One region of the Mesorhizobium sp. B2-3-6 genome, then DNA from elsewhere that is predicted to be linked to it. Evidence: predicted binding sites of a transcription regulator. Region 1 holds the regulator's gene; the other holds the start of a gene.
The links. The regulator PhoB, encoded in region 1, activates phosphate uptake and scavenging genes when phosphate is short. The targets are predictions, from matches to a motif close to TGTCATNNANCTGTCAT.
Positions count from the first base shown of each region.

Region 2: the regulator PhoB is predicted to act here: its motif matches at 4,787-4,803, upstream of FJ953_RS27970 (DUF1045 domain-containing protein).

Region 1 covers NZ_VFVW01000007.1:287,581-296,288, forward strand. Annotated here, with positions in the region: gene FJ953_RS21580 (PAS domain-containing protein) at 1-917, shown strand, start outside; gene pstS (phosphate ABC transporter substrate-binding protein PstS) at 1,435-2,493, shown strand; gene pstC (phosphate ABC transporter permease subunit PstC) at 2,559-3,548, shown strand; gene pstA (phosphate ABC transporter permease PstA) at 3,552-4,403, shown strand; gene pstB (phosphate ABC transporter ATP-binding protein PstB) at 4,400-5,203, shown strand; gene phoU (phosphate signaling complex protein PhoU) at 5,229-5,936, shown strand; gene phoB (phosphate regulon transcriptional regulator PhoB) at 5,956-6,645, shown strand; gene FJ953_RS21615 (ROK family protein) at 6,653-7,894, opposite strand; gene xylF (D-xylose ABC transporter substrate-binding protein) at 8,154-8,708, shown strand, end outside.
Region 2 covers NZ_VFVW01000012.1:99,771-108,478, forward strand. Annotated here, with positions in the region: gene iolC (5-dehydro-2-deoxygluconokinase) at 1-667, shown strand, start outside; gene iolD (3D-(3,5/4)-trihydroxycyclohexane-1,2-dione acylhydrolase (decyclizing)) at 702-2,552, shown strand; gene iolE (myo-inosose-2 dehydratase) at 2,697-3,614, shown strand; gene FJ953_RS27960 (DUF3329 domain-containing protein) at 3,655-3,873, shown strand; gene iolB (5-deoxy-glucuronate isomerase) at 3,878-4,690, shown strand; gene FJ953_RS27970 (DUF1045 domain-containing protein) at 4,842-5,549, shown strand; gene FJ953_RS27975 (alpha-D-ribose 1-methylphosphonate 5-triphosphate diphosphatase) at 5,594-6,733, shown strand; gene phnN (phosphonate metabolism protein/1,5-bisphosphokinase (PRPP-forming) PhnN) at 6,730-7,362, shown strand; gene FJ953_RS27985 (DUF2231 domain-containing protein) at 7,419-7,937, opposite strand; gene FJ953_RS27990 (ABC transporter permease) at 8,169-8,708, opposite strand, start outside.

The DNA of each region.
Region 1 (8,708 bases):
TGCTGATCGTCGACGACAATGCCGTCAACCGCGCCATCCTGACCGAGCAGATGACGTCATGGACCTTCGATTCCTGCGCGGCCGAGAGCGGCGCCGAGGGACTGAAAGTGCTGATCGCGGCCGCCGCCTACGGCGTGCCGGTCGATTGCGTCGTGCTCGATTATCAGATGCCCGAGATGAGCGGCGCCGAGATGGCAGGTGTCGTGCGCAACACCGCCGGGCTTGCCGACACGCCGATCATCATGCTGACCTCCGTCGACCAGTCGCTGGCCAACACCAGTTACCGCGATCTCGGCATTGATGCCCAACTCATCAAGCCCGCACGCTCCTCGGTGCTCCTGGAAACGCTGGTCGCCACCATCCAGCGGCATCGCCACGCCACGGATGTCGCCCGGCCGCTTGCTGTCGAGGGAGGCGGCGGGAACAATCCGCAGTCACCGCCACCGGCGGCAGGGCAACGCGCGTTGCTGCAGCCGCCGCCGGTCAGGCCTCGGCTTGCCGCGACTGGCGGCGAGCAGCGGCTGGACATCCTCGTGGCCGAGGACAATGAGGTCAACCAGATGGTCTTCACCCAGATCCTCGGCGAGACCGGCTACGGTTTCGAGATCGTCGGCAATGGCCGCAAGGCGCTGGACGCTTTCGGCAGGCTCAATCCGTGCATGATCCTGATGGACGTCTCGATGCCGGAGATGAACGGGCTCGAGGCAACCGCCGCCATCCGCCGGCTGGAAGAGGAAACCGGCACGCATGTGCCGATCGTCGGGGTCACCGCGCATGCGCTCAAGGGCGATCGCGAACGCTGCCTGGACGCCGGCATGGATGACTATCTGCCCAAGCCGATCAGCCCCAGGGCCCTGCTCGAAAAGGTCGAGCGCTGGGTCGGCGCCGGTCGCCAGGCCCGGCGCAACGCGGGATAGACTTTGCGCCTTCGGCCGGATTGCGGCGAGAATCACCCGGGGCCGGCTGCAGCCCTTCGAGCAAGACTATGGTGCGATCGCACCATATCAAAGCCTGCGTCCAGCCGGGACAATGACGGCATCGAATTTCCGCTCTCTTCTAGTTACGGGCGGGAGCAGCGACCGCCAGTATGAAGCAGCGTCAATCTACCCCAACGGACCTGTTTTTGGCGATGGCCCGGCCAAGACATCCTCTGGCCTCGAGCAACGCGCTCCCGTCCGGCTTTTCTTCGATCAGCGATCCATGCCGAATCCGATGGCTGTTTGGGTGGCCGGATCGCGCAAGTCCCTGATTCCCGAAGGCAAACCGGCGCCATGCCGCAGCCGCTAATCGCCATCGCCTTTCCAAGCGCCGGCGACGCGTTACCGGGCTGACACGAAACTGTCATGCGACTGTTATAATCGAACGCTATTGGCCTCAGCGGGCGCTGGCAAGGAATGGCGCCGAGAGACCATCTTCCGAACAGGAGCAGGCCATATGAGACATTTCATCCGCTCGGCGGCCGTTGCGATCGCAATGGCTGCGGCGTCCACCCTCACCCTTTCCGCGGCAATGGCAGCTGACATCTCCGGTGCCGGCGCCACCTTCCCTTACCCGATCTATGCGAAGTGGGCCGATGCCTACAAGAAGGAGACCGGCATCGGTCTCAACTACCAGTCGATCGGCTCGGGCGGCGGCATCAAGCAGATCAAAGCCAAGACCGTCACCTTCGGCGCTTCCGATGCGCCGCTGAAGGGCGAGGATCTCGAATCCACCGGACTTGCACAGTTCCCGATGGTGATGGGCGGCATCGTTCCGGTCGTCAATCTCGAAGGCATCAAGCCGGGCGAACTGGTGCTCGACGGCCCGACGCTGGCCGATATCTTCGTCGGCAAGATCACCAACTGGAATGACGCGGCGATCGCCAAGCTCAATCCCGACGTCAAGCTTCCCGACCAGGCGATCGCCGTCGTGCATCGCTCCGACGGTTCGGGCACCACGTTCAACTTCAGCTACTACCTGGCCGACGTCAGCGCCGACTGGAAGTCGAAGGTCGGCGTCAACACCGCGCTCGAATGGCCGGTTGGCATCGGCGCCAAGGGCAATGAAGGCGTCGCCAACAACGTCTCGCAGACCGGTGGCTCGATCGGCTATGTCGAATACGCCTACGCCAAGCAGAACAAGTTGACCTATGCCGACATGATCAACAAGGACGGCAAGAAGGTCGAGCCGACGGCGGCGGCGTTCTCGGCGGCGGCGGCCAATGCCGACTGGAGCTCGCAGCCTGGTTACGGCGTCATCCTGGCCAACCAGCCGGGCGCCGAATCCTGGCCGATGACGTCGGCGACCTGGATCCTGGTCTACAAGAAGCCCGGCGACGTGGCGGCGACCGGTGAAGCGCTCAAGTTCTTCGCCTGGTCCTACGCCAAGGGCGACGACATGGCCGGAGCGCTGGACTACGTTCCGATCCCCGACGCGGTCGTCAAGAGCGTCGAGGACATGTGGGCCAAGGACATCGTCGGCGAAGACGGCAAGCCGCTCTATTCCGCCATGTAATCCCTGCTGAACGAGGAGGGCGCTTCACGGCGCCCTCCCTGTCTTCCTTGAAACGCGAGGGCCAGATGACCGCCGTCTCCGAAGCCATGCCATCGTCGGCCGCCATGCGGGCCAGGGAAGCGACGGTCCGACGCTTCGCGCTCACCGATACGATTTTCCGGACGGCGACACGCTTTTCCGCCATCCTCGTCCTGCTCATCCTCGGCGGCGTGGCGATTTCGCTGTTTGCCGGCTCGTGGGAAGCGCTGTCGAAATTCGGGTTCTCCTTCCTGACGACCGAATCGTGGAACCCGGTCACCGAGAATTTCGGAGCGCTGGCCCCGATCTACGGAACCATCGTCACCGCCGCCATCGCCATCCTGATCGCCGTTCCCATCGGCATCGGCATCGCCATCTTCCTTACCGAACTCTGCCCGCGGCCACTCCGGCGCCCCATCGGCATCGCCGTCGAGCTGCTTGCCGGCATACCCTCCATCATCTACGGCATCTGGGGCCTGTTCGTGTTCGCGCCGTTCCTGCAGACGACGGTGCAGCCCTTCATCATCAAGCTTTTCCACGACGTGCCGGGACTCTCCAGCCTGTTTGCCGGCCCGCCCTACGGCATCGGCCTTCTGACCTCGGCGCTGATCCTTGCCATCATGGTCCTGCCCTTCATCACCTCGATCACCAAGGATGTCTTCGACACGGTGCCGGCGGTGCTGAAGGAATCGGCCTACGGCATCGGCTGCACGACCTGGGAGGTCACGCGCCGCGTCGTCATCCCCTATACCCGCGTCGGCATCATGGGCGGCGTCATGCTCGGCCTCGGCCGCGCGCTCGGCGAAACCATGGCGGTAACCTTCGTCATCGGCAACGCCCACCGCATCAGCGCCTCGCTGTTCGCGCCCGGCACGACGATCTCGGCGACCATCGCCAACGAGTTCACCGAAGCCGACGGCGATCTCTATACGTCTTCGCTGGTGGCGCTCGGCCTGATCCTGTTCGTCATCACTTTCCTGATCCTTGCCCTTGCGCGCTACATGCTGCTGCGCATGGACAGCCGCACGGGAGCCTGACCGATGTCGACGGCCACATCGCTTCACAATCGACGCAAGCGCAGGAATGCCGTGATGATGACGCTATGCGTCACGGCGGCGGGCATCGGCCTGGCCTGGCTGGCGCTCATCCTCGGCGCACTGCTCTATAAGGGCCTGTCGGGTGTTTCGCTCTCTGTGTTCACCGAAATGACACCGCCGCCCGGCGATGCCGGCGGCCTGCTCAATGCCATCTACGGCAGTATCATGATGACAGTCATCGCCGTCATCGTCGGCACGCCGATCGGTGTCCTCGCTGGGACCTACATGGCCGAATATGGCCGCTTCTCGCGCCTCACCACCGTCGTGCGCTTCATCAACGACATCCTCCTGTCGGCACCCTCGATCATCGTCGGCCTGTTCGTCTACGAGCTGCTGGTGCGGCCGATGGGACATTTCTCGGCGATCGCCGGTGCCGTCGCGCTGGCCATCCTGGTCATCCCGGTCGTCGTGCGCACCACCGAGGACATGCTCAACCTCGTGCCGAACGCCCTGCGCGAGGCCGGCGCCGCGATCGGCGCGCCGCGCTGGGTGGTCATCCGCTCGGTCGCCTACCGTGCGGCGCTGTCGGGCATCGTCACCGGCATATTGCTGGCCATCGCCCGCATTTCCGGCGAGACGGCGCCGCTGCTCTTCACGGCGCTCAACAACCAGTTCTGGTCGAGTAATCTCAATGCGCCGATGGCCAGCCTGCCCGTCACCATCTTCCAGTTCGCTCTCAGCCCCTACGAGGAATGGCAGCAGCTGGCGTGGACCGGCGCACTCATAATCACCCTTACGGTTCTCGGGCTGAGCATCTTCGCCCGCAGCCTTACCGGACGCAGAGAGGACAGATGAAACCGATGTTGTCCACCGAATTGAACACGCCCGAAGTCGCGGTCGAGAAAGCCAAGATCGAGGTCAAGAATCTCAATTTCTACTATGGCCAGTCGAAGGCGCTGAAGGATATCAGCCTGTCGCTGCCCGAGCGCAGCGTCACCGCCTTCATCGGGCCTTCGGGCTGCGGGAAGTCGACGCTGCTGCGCGTCTTCAACCGCATCTACGAGCTCTACCCGAGGCAGAGCGCCGAGGGCCAGGTGCTGCTCGACGGCCAGAATATCCTCGACCGCTCGCAGGACCTCAACCTGCTCAGGACCAAGATCGGCATGGTGTTCCAGAAGCCGACGCCGTTCCCGATGTCGATCTACGAGAACATCGCCTTCGGCGTCAGGCTCTATGAGAAGCTCAGCAAGGCGGAGATGGACGGCCGTGTCGAGCAGGCGCTGAAGCGCGCGGCACTGTGGAGCGAGGTCAAGGACAAGCTCAACGCCAGCGGCCTCAGCCTTTCGGGCGGCCAGCAGCAGCGCCTCTGCATCGCCCGCACGGTGGCGGTGAAGCCGGAGGTCATCCTGCTCGACGAGCCTGCCTCGGCGCTCGATCCGCTGTCGACCGCCAAGATCGAGGAGCTGATCGATGAGCTGCAGGCCGACTATACGATCGTCATCGTCACCCACAACATGCAGCAGGCGGCGCGCGTGTCGAAGCAGACCGCGTTCATGTATCTGGGCGAGTTGGTCGAGTTCGACCGCACCGAGAAGATCTTCACATCGCCCCGCGAGAAGCGCACGCAGGACTATATCACCGGCCGCTTCGGCTGATCCCAGGCATACGAGGACCAAGATCATGGCCGAACACACAGTCGCAGCCTTTGACGAAGATCTCGGACAGATCAGCAGGCTGATCCGCGACATGGGCGATCTCGCCTCATCGATGGTCGGCGGCGCCACCAAGGCGCTCCTGAATTCCGACAACGCGCTCGCCCAGCGCGTCGTCTCCGACGACGCCATCATGGACGCGCGCCAGCGCGAACTCGACGACCGCGCCATCACCCTGATCGCCAAGCGGCAGCCCATGGCGGACGATCTGCGCCATGTCGTCGGCTCGATCCGCATGGCGGGCGATCTCGAACGCATCGGCGATCTCGCCAAGAACATCGCCAAGCGCGTCGGCACCGTCGGCCTTGCCGCCACGCCGCGCGACCTGTCGCACTCCATCGACGCCATGGCGCAGCTTGTGCTGATCCAGGTGCAAGGCGTGATCGAGGAGTATGCGGCGCGCGATGCCGCGGCACTTGCGAAGCTGCGCGCCGACGATGAACGCATCGACGTCAAATACACGTCGGTCTTCCGCGAGCTGCTGACCTACATGATGGAGGATCCGCGCAACATCACCGCCTGCACGCATCTTTTGTTCTGCGCCAAGAATCTCGAGCGCATCGGCGATCACGTGACCAACATTGCCGAAAATGCCTATTATGTGCTGACCGGCACGCAATTGCCCGCCAATCGCCCGAAGCAGGACGAGACGGCGATGTCGGCGCCAGCGGCTTGACGGCAGGGGTGACCAGTCGATGATCGCGCCACGCATCATGGTGGTGGAGGACGAGGAGCCGCTGGGTGTGCTGCTCCGTTACAATCTGGAATCGGAGGGTTATCAGGTAGAGGTGGTGACGCGCGGCGACGAAGCCGAGATCCGCTTGCAGGAGAATGTCCCTGACCTTCTTGTGCTCGACTGGATGGTGCCGGCGGTGTCCGGCATCGAGCTCTGCCGCCGTCTCCGGATGCGGCCCGAGACCGAGCGGCTGCCGATCATCATGCTGACGGCGCGCGGCGAGGAAAGCGACCGGGTGCGCGGTCTCTCCACCGGCGCCGACGACTATCTGGTCAAGCCGTTCTCAACGCCGGAATTCATGGCACGCGTCAAGGCGCTGCTGCGCCGCGCCAAGCCCGAAGTTCTGTCCAGCGTGCTCAAGGTCGGCGACATCGTGCTCGACCGTGAATCGCACCGGGTCTACCGCAAGAAAAGCGAGATCCGGCTCGGGCCGACCGAGTTCCGCCTGCTCGAATTCATGATGCGACATCCCGGCCGCGTGTTCTCGCGCAGCCAACTGCTCGACAATGTCTGGGGCGAAACGATCTATATCGACGAGCGCACCGTGGACGTGCATGTCGGCCGGCTGCGCAAGGCGGTCAACAATGGCCGCATGCCTGACGTGATCCGCACCATTCGGGGCGCGGGGTATGCGATTCGCGAAGACTAGGGATATGTCACGCAACGTTCTCGCCCACGCCTGATTTCGCCTGTGCCCCCGGCGCGAAAATCTCCTGGTCGACGAAGGTCAGCGCGCGCATGGCGCAGCCCTCGCGGATCAGTGGCAGTTCGTTCGGCTCGGTGTCGAAGGAAATCGATTTCGAGTGCTGGCCGCCGGCGGTCTGGGCAATGGCCTCGCGCAGAGCCGGCTCGATCAGGTCGAAGGCGGCGGCGCTGACGCCGACCATGGCGACCGGCGCCGGATCGATCAGCGCGAACAGGCTGCCAAGGCCGTAACCCAGCGCCTCGCCGGCCTTGCGGTAGGCTTCGCGCTCCGGCCCGTCCTTTTCGCGCGCCGAGGCCGCCAGGGTGCGCATGTCGGCGTCGCTGACGTCGACGGGCTCGGTGTCCTCGCCAAGCTGCCTCGCGTTGCGCCAGATGGCATAGTTGCCGGCATAGGCCTCGACGCAGCCGCGCCGCCCGCAGCGGCAGAGCGCCCCGCCGGGGCGATGGATCATGTGGCCGAACTCGCCTCCGGATGAATGGGTGCCGGTGAACAGTTCACCCTTCAGCACCAAGCCCATGCCGATGCCGTGCGACAAAAGGATGGCGATGAAGTCGTCGCGGTAGCGCTGGGGATCGCGCCAGCGCAGCGCCACCGCCATCATGTTGCAATCGTTCTCCATGGTGGCGGGAATGCCGAACTCGGCCTCCAGTATGTCGGCGAAGGCGATGTCGGTCTGCGGCGTGATCGGCGACCACAGCATGGTGCGCGCATCCGTGTCGGTGATGCCCTGGATCGCCAGCGCGATACGGGCGATGCTGCCGACGTCGAGGTCGGGATCCTCGAACCGCCGCCTGACGATGACCACGCATTCGCCGATCAGCGCCTCGCGCGACAGGGTGAGCGTGTCCAGCCGGCGCTGCTCTTCAGATATCACCTGGCCGGCATAGTCGATGACGGCGACGGAGAGAAAATTCAGCGACAGCACCACGGTCATCACCGCCGCGGCTTCAGGGTTGAGGCTGAGGCCGACCTGCGGCCGGCCGCGTTTCAGCGCACCGGCCTCGCTCGGCTTGCTCTGCGCCAGGATGCCTTCGCCAATCAGGTCGGAGGAGATCGCCGATATGGTGGAATGGCTGAGCCCGGTGGTCGCGGCAATCTCGGTGCGCGAGGGCTGCCCGGCACGGCGCACGGCCGCGATCACCATCGCCCGGTTGCGTCGGCGCAAATCGTCGTGGCGGATTCCGACCGACATGTTTCTCGCATCCTCCCCGTCGCCGCGTTCTCTCCCCAGGATCCCGACGACCGTCAAATACTGGCAGAACCGGCCTTGGCTGTCATTATTTATTCCGGAGCTCGAAAAAAATTCACGAGGACATCAAAATACATCAGAATCGACGTTGACAGCGTTCCGACGATGGACCAGTGTTTTTTCGAGGCTCGAAAAAATAGAGCCTTTGTGCCGGCCTACGGGCCTGTTTGGTCGCGCCATACGCGGCGCAGGGAGGATTAAGATGAAGAGATTCACAGCCGCCATCCTGGCGGGTGTCGCCATGTCGCTGACGCTCGCGTCGGTCGCGCAGGCGAAGGACAAGGTCATCGGCGTTTCCTGGTCGAACTTCCAGGAAGAGCGCTGGAAGACCGACGAGGCCGCCATGAAGAAGGCGATCGAAGCCGCCGGCGACAAGTATATTTCCGCCGACGCCCAGTCCAATCCCGGCAAGCAGCTCACCGACGTCGAGAGCCTGATCTCCCAGGGCGCCAATTCGCTGATCATCCTGGCGCAGGACGCCTCCGCCATCGGCCCGGCGGTGCAGAAGGCGCTCGACGAAGGCATTCCGGTCGTCGGCTATGACCGCCTGATCGAGAACAAGGACGTCTTCTATCTGACCTTCGACAACAAGGAAGTCGGCCGCATGCAGGCCCGCGAAGTGTTCAAGGTGAAGCCGGAAGGCAACTACGTCTTCATCAAGGGCTCGGGTGCCGATCCGAATGCCGATTTCCTGTTCTCGGGCTCCATGGAAGTGCTCAAGGACGCCATCGACAGCGGCAAGATCAAGAATGTCGGC
Region 2 (8,708 bases), on a different contig from region 1:
CGAGGCGATGTTCGAATTCGCCAGGCATTCCTTTGCCTGGCTCGGGCGGCCGGTGGAGCTGCCGGGCTCGCGGCCGCTGCGCTTCGAATTCTCGCAGGACATCGGCTCCCAGCTCACCGAATGGCCGGTCGACCACTGCATCAAATGCCTTTGCTTCTATCATCCCGACGATCCGCCGGGCTTGAAGGAGGAACAGCAGCAGAAATTGCGCGCACTGTTCGAGGCCGCGCGGAAAGTGGGCAGGGAGCTTCTCATCGAGATCATCGCCGGCAAGCACGGCAAGCTCGACGACACGACCATCCCGCGTGCGCTTGAGGAACTCTATGCGCTCGGCATCAAGCCGGATTGGTGGAAGCTCGAACCGCAGGCATCCGCAGGCGCGTGGACGAAGATCGAGGCCGTGATCCTGAAGAACGACCCCTGGTGCCGCGGCGTCGTGCTGCTCGGCCTGGAAGCCCCGCAGGACGAGTTGGAGGCCGCCTTCGCAGCGACGGCCAAGGCGCCTATCGTCAAGGGTTTCGCGGTCGGCCGCACCATCTTCATCAATGCCGCCGAACAATGGCTTTCCGGCAGGATGTCGGACGACGAAGCGATTGCCGATATGGCATCGCGCTTCGAGCAACTGACCGAGGCATGGCTTGCCGCGCGCGGCGGTAAAGCAGCATAAGAAGGCACGGGCACAGGGACTGCGGAGGAAACCAATGAGCAAGACAATCCGCCTGACGATGGCGCAGGCGCTGACCCGTTTCCTGAGCAAACAGAAGACCGAGATCGACGGCGCAAAGGTACCGATCTTCGGCGGCGTCTGGGCCATCTTCGGCCACGGCAATGTTGCCGGCATCGGCGAGGCGCTCTACCAGGTGCGCGACGAACTGCCGACCTTCCGCGCCCACAACGAACAGGCGATGGCGCATGCGGCGATCGCCTATGGCAAGGCCAATTTCCGCCGCCGCTTCATGGCCGCCACCTCCTCGATCGGACCCGGCGCGCTCAACATGGTGACGGCGGCGGCACTTGCGCATGTAAACAGGTTGCCTGTCCTGTTTCTCCCGGGCGACGTCTTCGCCAACCGCATTCCCGACCCGGTGCTGCAGCAGGCCGAGGATTTTTCCGACGGCACGGCGACGGTCAATGACTGTTTTCGTCCGGTGTCGCGCTATTTCGACCGTATCACGCGGCCAGAGCAGATCATCCCGGCGCTGAACCGCGCCATGGCCGTGCTGACCGACCCGGCCGAATGCGGGCCGGTGACCTTGTCGCTCTGCCAGGACGTGCAGGCCGAGGCCTATGACTATCCCGAGAGCTTCTTTGCCGAACGGGTCTGGCGCCAGCGCCGGCCGCGCCCGGATCGGGCTGAATTGGCGGCTGCGGTTGCAGCGCTGAAGAGCGCACGCAAGCCGCTGGTGATCGCCGGCGGCGGCGTGCTCTATTCTCAGGCCTCGAACGAACTGGCGAAATTCGTTGAAGTCGCCGGCATTCCGGTCTGCGAAACGCAGGGCGGCAAATCCTCGCTGCCGGACGATCATCCGCTCAACATGGCGGCGGTCGGCGTCACCGGCACGTCGGCCGCCAACCGGCTGGCGGAAGAGGCCGATGTCGTGCTCGCCATCGGCACGCGCCTGCAGGATTTCACCACCGGCTCATGGGCGCTGTTCAAGAATTCGGGCAAGACCATCATCGGCTTGAATGTGCAGCCTTTCGATGCCGGCAAGCATCGGGCATCGACGCTGGTCGCCGACGCGGCCGAAGGCTTGGCCGAACTCGGTGCCGCGCTGAAGGGTTGGAAGGTGCCATCCGCCTGGACCGACAATGCGGCAGCCGGCAAGAAGGAATGGCAGGCCGAAGCCGCCAAGGTGACGGCGTCGACCAATGCCGCCTACCCTTCCGACGCGCAGGTGATCGGCGCCGTGCAACGCGCCATGGGCTCCGGCGTGACGCTGCTCAACGCCGCCGGCGGGCTGCCGGGCGAATTGCACAAGCTTTGGCAGGCCGGCGCGCCCGGCTCGTATCATGCCGAATACGGCTTCTCGACCATGGGTTACGAGATTGCCGGCGGGCTCGGCACCAAGATGGCCAAGCCCGGGGAAGAGGTCGTCGTCATGATCGGCGACGGCTCCTACCTGATGCTCAATTCCGAGATCGCCACCTCGGTGATGCTCGGCCTGAAGCTGACCATCGTGCTGCTCGACAACAGGGGTTTTGGCTGCATCAACCGGCTGCAGATGGCGACCGGCGGCGCCAACTTCAACAATCTCCTGAAGGATGCGCGCCACGAGGTGCTGCCCGACGTCGACTTTGCCGCGCACGCCGCGAGCATGGGGGCGATCGCCGAGAAGGTTTCGTCGATCGCAGGGCTGGAGACGGCGCTGGCTCAGGCGAAAGGCAACGACCGCACCACGGTACTGGTCATCGACACCGATCCGCTGGTCTCCACCGATGCCGGCGGCCACTGGTGGGACGTGGCGGTGCCGGAAGTCTCCGAGCGCAGCCAAGTGAACGCGGCGCGCAAGGTCTATGACGAGAAGCGGCGGATGCAGAGCGTCGGCGATTGATCTCGGCGCTGCCCACCCCCTACCTCTCCTTGTGGGGAGGTCGGACCGAAGGTCCGGGTGGGGTCTGGCGCCGCACCCCCACCCCGCTGCTTCGCAGCGACCCTCCCCACAAGGGGGAGGGTGAACAAGAACCGGAGTGACGACTTGAAAGCCAAACTGGGCATGTCCCCCATCGCGTGGTGGAACGACGATCTTGCGGAACTCAGCGACGACGTGTCGTTGGAGGAGTGCCTACGCCAGTCGCGTTCGGCCGGCTTCACCGGCATGGAGATGGGACGGCGCTTTCCCAAGGACCCCAAGGTGATGCTGCCGATCCTGAAGGCGGCTGACGTCACACTGTGCGGCGGCTGGTTCTCGGGCACGCTGGTCGACGAGGAGATGAGCAAGAACAAGGATCGCATCCAGCCGATGATCGACCTGTTCAAGGCGGTCAACGCGCCTTGCATCGTCTATGGCGAGGTTGGCCGTTCGATCCAGGGCGACCGCTCGAAGCCGCTCGCCACCAAGCCGAAACTCTCGAGCGACGAGATGAAGGCCTATGCCAGGCGCCTGACCGAATTCGGCGAATGGTGCGCCGAGCAAGGCATGCCGCTTTCCTATCATCACCATATGGCGGCGGTGGTCGAGACCGAGGCGGAGCTCGACGCCTTCATGCGCCATTCCGGAGCGGGCATTCCGCTGCTGCTCGACGCTGGACATCTGGCCTTTGCCGGCGGCGATGTGCTGCGCGCCATCGACAATCACCACAAGCGCATCAGCCATGTGCATGTGAAGGATGTACGCATGGGTGTGATCGAGAAGCTCGACCGCACGAGGCAGTCCTTCCTCGATGCGGTGGCTCTCGGCGCCTTCACCGTGCCGGGCGACGGCTCGCTGGATTTCGGCGCCATCGTGCAGCGTTTCGCCGACCATGGCTATGAAGGCTGGTTCGTGGTCGAGGCCGAACAGGACCCGAAGAAGAACCCGCCGCTCAAGATGGCGCAGGTGGGCCACAAGGAGTTGATGCGGGTGATGACGGCGGCCGGCTATACGGTCGAGACGCAGGGCTTCCCCGATGTCTGATCGGGTTCTCGCCAGGCCGGGCTTGCTGTAGGTTGCCGCGATGAAAGATTCCGAGCACCCCTTCTTCCGGCCATTGTGGCGGCGTGTCGCCGTCGTCGCGGTGTGCGTCATCTGGTCGATCATCGAATTCGCGAGCGGCACGCCGTTCTGGGGCGTGATCGCGCTGGGCTTCGCCGGCTATGGCGTCTGGCAGTTTTTTTATCTCTACAAGCCGGCCGACGAGAACAAGGCGCCCGCCGAAGTCGAACCGAAGGAGTAACCGGATGTCGAAGCTGCTGGTCAAAGCCGACAAGGGCCATGGCCGTGTCGCGCATGTCACCCCGCAAAGCGCCGGGTGGACCTATGTCGGGTTCGACCTGCATCGGCTGAAATCAGGGCAAACGGCTTCGGGAACAACGGACGATCGCGAAGTCTGCCTGGTGTTCGTCACCGGCAAGGGCACGGTCACGGCCGGCGGCAAGGATCTCGGCCTGCTTGGCCAGCGCATGTCGCCCTTCGAAGGCAAACCATGGTCGGTCTATGTGCCGCAGGGATCGGACTGGTCGGTGACGGCTGATAGCGGACTGGAACTGGCGGTCTGCTCGGCGCCGGGATTGAGCGGCGGCCTGCCAGTTCGCGTCATCGGGCCTGACGACCTCGGCCAGGAGGTACGCGGCAAGGGCACCAATACACGCTACGTCACCAACATCCTGCCCGAGGGCAAGCCGGCCGATTCGCTGCTGGTGGTCGAGGTCATCACGCCCGGCGGCCACACGTCGAGCTATCCGCCGCACAAGCACGACCAGGACAATCTGCCTGCCGAGTCCTATCTCGAGGAGACCTATTACCACCGCCTCAACCCGCCGCAGGGCTTTGCTTTCCAGCGGGTCTATACCGACGCCGACAAGGACGGCTCCCGCGATCTGGACGAGGCGATGGCGATCGAGGACGGCGATGTCGTGCTGGTGCCCAGGGGCTATCACCCCTGCGCGGCTTGTCATGGCTACGACCTCTACTACCTCAACGTCATGGCCGGCCCGAAGCGGACGTGGAAATTCCACAATGCGCCCGAGCACGAATGGCTGATGAAGGCCTGACCGTTGCGCGTTCACGGCTGAACCTGTTGGTCCAGATCAGGAAAATCGTCGGCTAAGGACCGGCGGGGTCGATTTGCCTTCGAAAACCCTTCAAAGCTTCGTCAATCCGTCATGGAAATCACCTATGGCAACGGGCTGACGAGGATCTTCGATGCGCTACGCCATCTACTTCACCCCCCAACAGGACGAAAAATTGGCGCGGATCGCCGCCAACTGGCTGGGCCGTGACCCGTTCGGCGCCGCGACGCGACCGGTGGAGGCGGTGGGCGATTTGTCGGCGGCGGAAGTCGCCTTCCACACCGCATCGGCACGGCGCTATGGTTTTCACGCAACGCTGAAAGCCCCTTTCCGGTTAGCGGCCAACGAAACCGAAGCCTCGTTGCGCGCAGCGCTCGACGCCTTTGCCGAGGCGACGCCCGTTGTGATGATCCCGCGTCTCGTCGTCAGCCAGATCGACGGTTTCTTCGCACTGGTGCCGGAGGCGCCATTGCCTCCGCTCAGTCGCTTCGCCGATGACGTGGTGCGCGATTTCGACCGCTTTCGCGCGCCGTTGACGGAGGCCGAGATCGAGCGGCGCAGCCCGGACTCGCTGAAGCCGGGCGAATTCCGCAATCTCTGCCAATGGGGCTATCCTTACGTCTTCGAGAGCTTCCGCTTTCACATGACGCTGTCCGGCAGGGCCGGGCCACAGGAAAGCCCTCGTCTTCGCCTGGCAATCGAGGGCCTGTTCGCCGAGGTGCTGCGCCAGCCGGTTCCGGTGGACGCGCTGACGTTGTTCATCGAGCCCGAACCCGGCGCCCCGTTCATGGTGCTTTCCCAGCACGCGCTCGGGCGCCGTCCGGCCAGAAAAACCGCCTGAAGCAACAAGCCGTAAAGGCCAGAAAAAACCAAGGACTGCCTGAAATGACCGCCGAGACCATTCTGAGCAACGCCCGCATCATTCTTGCCGACGAGATCATCGACGGCTCGCTCGTGATGCGTGACGGTCTGATCGCCGACATATCCGCCGGCGCCGTGCGAGCCGGCGAGGACATGGCTGGCGACTTCATCATTCCGGGACTGGTCGAGCTGCACACCGATCACCTGGAAGGCCACTATGCGCCGCGGCCCAAGGTGCGTTGGAATCCGATCGCCGCCGTGCTCGCCCATGACGCGCAAGTGGCGACCGCCGGCATTACCACCGTGCTCGATGCCTTGCGTGTCGGCATGGACGAGGATGCCGATCTCAACGCCGCTGACATCCGCAAGCTCGCCGACGCGATCGAGGACAGCGTGCGGATGGATCGATTGCGGGCCGATCATTTCATCCATCTACGCTGCGAGGTCTCGGCGCCGGATTGCCTCAGGGCCTTCGCCAATTTCGAGACGGACGAACGGGTGAAGCTCGCCTCGCTGATGGACCATGCGCCAGGCCAGCGCCAGTTCGTCAACCTCGAAACCTACGCCTACTACTATCAGCGCAAGCTGAAGCTGACCGATCACAATTTCCAGAAATTCTGCGAGAAACGGATGGGCGAATCGGCCCGGAATTCGGCCACGAACCGCGTCTTCATCGCCGCCGCCTGCCACGAGCGCGGCATCGTGCTTGCGAGCCATGACGATGCGACGACGGGCCATGTCGACGAAGCCATCGAGCAAGGCGTGCGCGTTGCCGAATTCCCGACCACCGAGGAGGCCGCCAGAGCTTCGAAGGATGCCGGGCTCGGCGTGCTGATGGGCGCGCCCAATGTCATGCGCGGCGCCTCGCATTCGGGCAATGTCTCGGCGCGCACGCTGGCCAGCGACGGCCTGCTCGACATATTGTCGTCCGACTACATCCCCTTCAGCCTGATCCAGTCCGCCTTCTTTCTTGGCGACGTCGTCGACGGCATTTCCCTGCCGCAGGCGGTGGCGATGGTGTCCAAGAACCCGGCCGAGGCCGTCGGTCTTTCCGATCGCGGCGTCATCGAAGAGGGCCGCCGGGCCGACCTGGTGCGCGTGCGCCTCGACGACCACGTTCCAGTGGTGCGCACGGTCTGGCGGCAGGGGCGGCGGGTCGCGTGATGGCTTCGGCATTGATCGAGCGTGAACTGTCGGCCGAGGCGTTTCCGATACGCGACGGCGTCTTCGTTGCCGTGGTGGGCCCGAGCGGCGCCGGCAAGGATACGATCATCGGCCATGCCAAGGCGCTTTTCGCCGACGAGACGCGGCTGGAGTTCGTGCGCCGCGTCATCACCAGACCGAGCGACACGGCAAGCGAGGATCACGACACGCTGGCCGATGCCGCCTTCATCGAGGCCGAAGCCGACGGCGCCTTCGCCGTCTCCTGGGAGGCGCACGGCCTGCGCTACGGCCTGCCGGCCGAGGTCGATTGGGCAGTGGCCAACGGCCATGTCGCTGTCGCCAATGTATCGCGCTCGATCATCCCTGCCTTGCGAAAGCGCTATGCCAATCTGGTCATCGTCGAGATCACCGCTTCGCCCGATGTGCTGGCCGGGCGGCTGGCGATGCGTGGCCGCGAGTCGCGCGGGGAGGTTCTGGCACGCCTGGCGCGAAGCGCGCCTGTGACGCTCTCCGGACCCGGCGTCACCTCGATCGACAATAGCGGTTCGCGCGAAGCGGCAGGCGAGCGCTTTGCCGAGGTGCTGCGCAAGGCGATGGCGTTCTCCGACATGTCGGGGCTGATCGACTAAAGGTGTTGATGGTCAGGTGGCGCCCGCCTGACCTGAATATCGAATGCACCTTCGTTCTATGCCGCGTGCCGGTCGTGGTCGGCACGACGCGTGCCGGCCGACGGCGTTGCCGAAGGTTGTGTCGGCGCGTCCAGAACCGCGACGTGATGGCGGTACACCATTTCCCAGCCTTTCCAGCCGGTAAACAGCAGGATGCAGACAACGATCAATGAAAGCAGCACTCCCCATGGGCGAACTGCCGCTTCGGCGCCTTGGCTGTAGCGAAGATAGAAATTGATCAGCGCCAGAACGACGGCGGTCAAATTGCCGACCATATGGTACCAGGCGTCCGTCAGCGCGCGGATGCGCGGCTCGCTCAGGAAATCGATAAAGCCGGCAATCGCCGCCAGGAGAGCCATGACGATGGCTGCTCCAATCAGCCACATCGACGCGCGTGCCCAAAAGGCGTCGGCAGTCCCCCAGAACATCAAATCGGTGAGAAACGCGCCGACAAGGAACGCGACAGGAAAGGGAATGAGCATCGGATGGATGGGATGACCTCCCACCTTGGCGGTGCTTAGCGGATTCGCGGCCATGACAATGCCTCCGAATAGAAAAGCTTTGAACAACGCCCAGACAAGGGTTTCGTTCCAATCCGGATGGAAGCTCGCAAGACCGTTTTCGCGATGCCGCCCCCCTTTTGCACTCAAGTCACTTGGGGCCGCACAGATACGGCCGACAACAGATCGAGCGGAATTGCGGGGCGGGCGAGATAGAGCGGCGTTATCTTTCGACGGCCACGGCGGATGGTGGCTTTTTGCCCCTGACTATTCCGCCGCTGCGCCGGCGATGCTCTTGCGGCTGGCGTCGACCATGCGCCGCCGCGCGCGGAACACACCCCATTGCTGGTCGATCAGCACGCCGATGAGGATGACGCCGCCCATCACCGCGAAGTTGAGCGAGGACGGGATGCCGAGCAGATTGACGAGGTTCTGCAGCTCCTGCAACAGCACGGTGCCGAGGATGACACCAATCAGCGAGCCCTCGCCGCCGCGCAGCGAGAAGCCGCCGAGCACGGCCGCGGCAATGGCGTAGAGCTCGTAGAACTGGCCGTGGCTGGCTGGCGAGATGGAGCGCGTGTACATGGCGAAATAGATCGCCGACAGCGCCGTCAGTACCCCGCAGATGACGTAGGCGGCCATGACGACACGCCCGGTGCGGATGCCGGAATATTTCGCCGCCTCCTCGTTCTTGCCGATGGCGTAGAGATAGCGGCCGAACACCGAGCGGTGCAGCACCACCCACATGACGATGGCGATGACGATCAGGGCGAAGAAGGAGTTCGGCACGCCCCAGGAGCGGCCGGC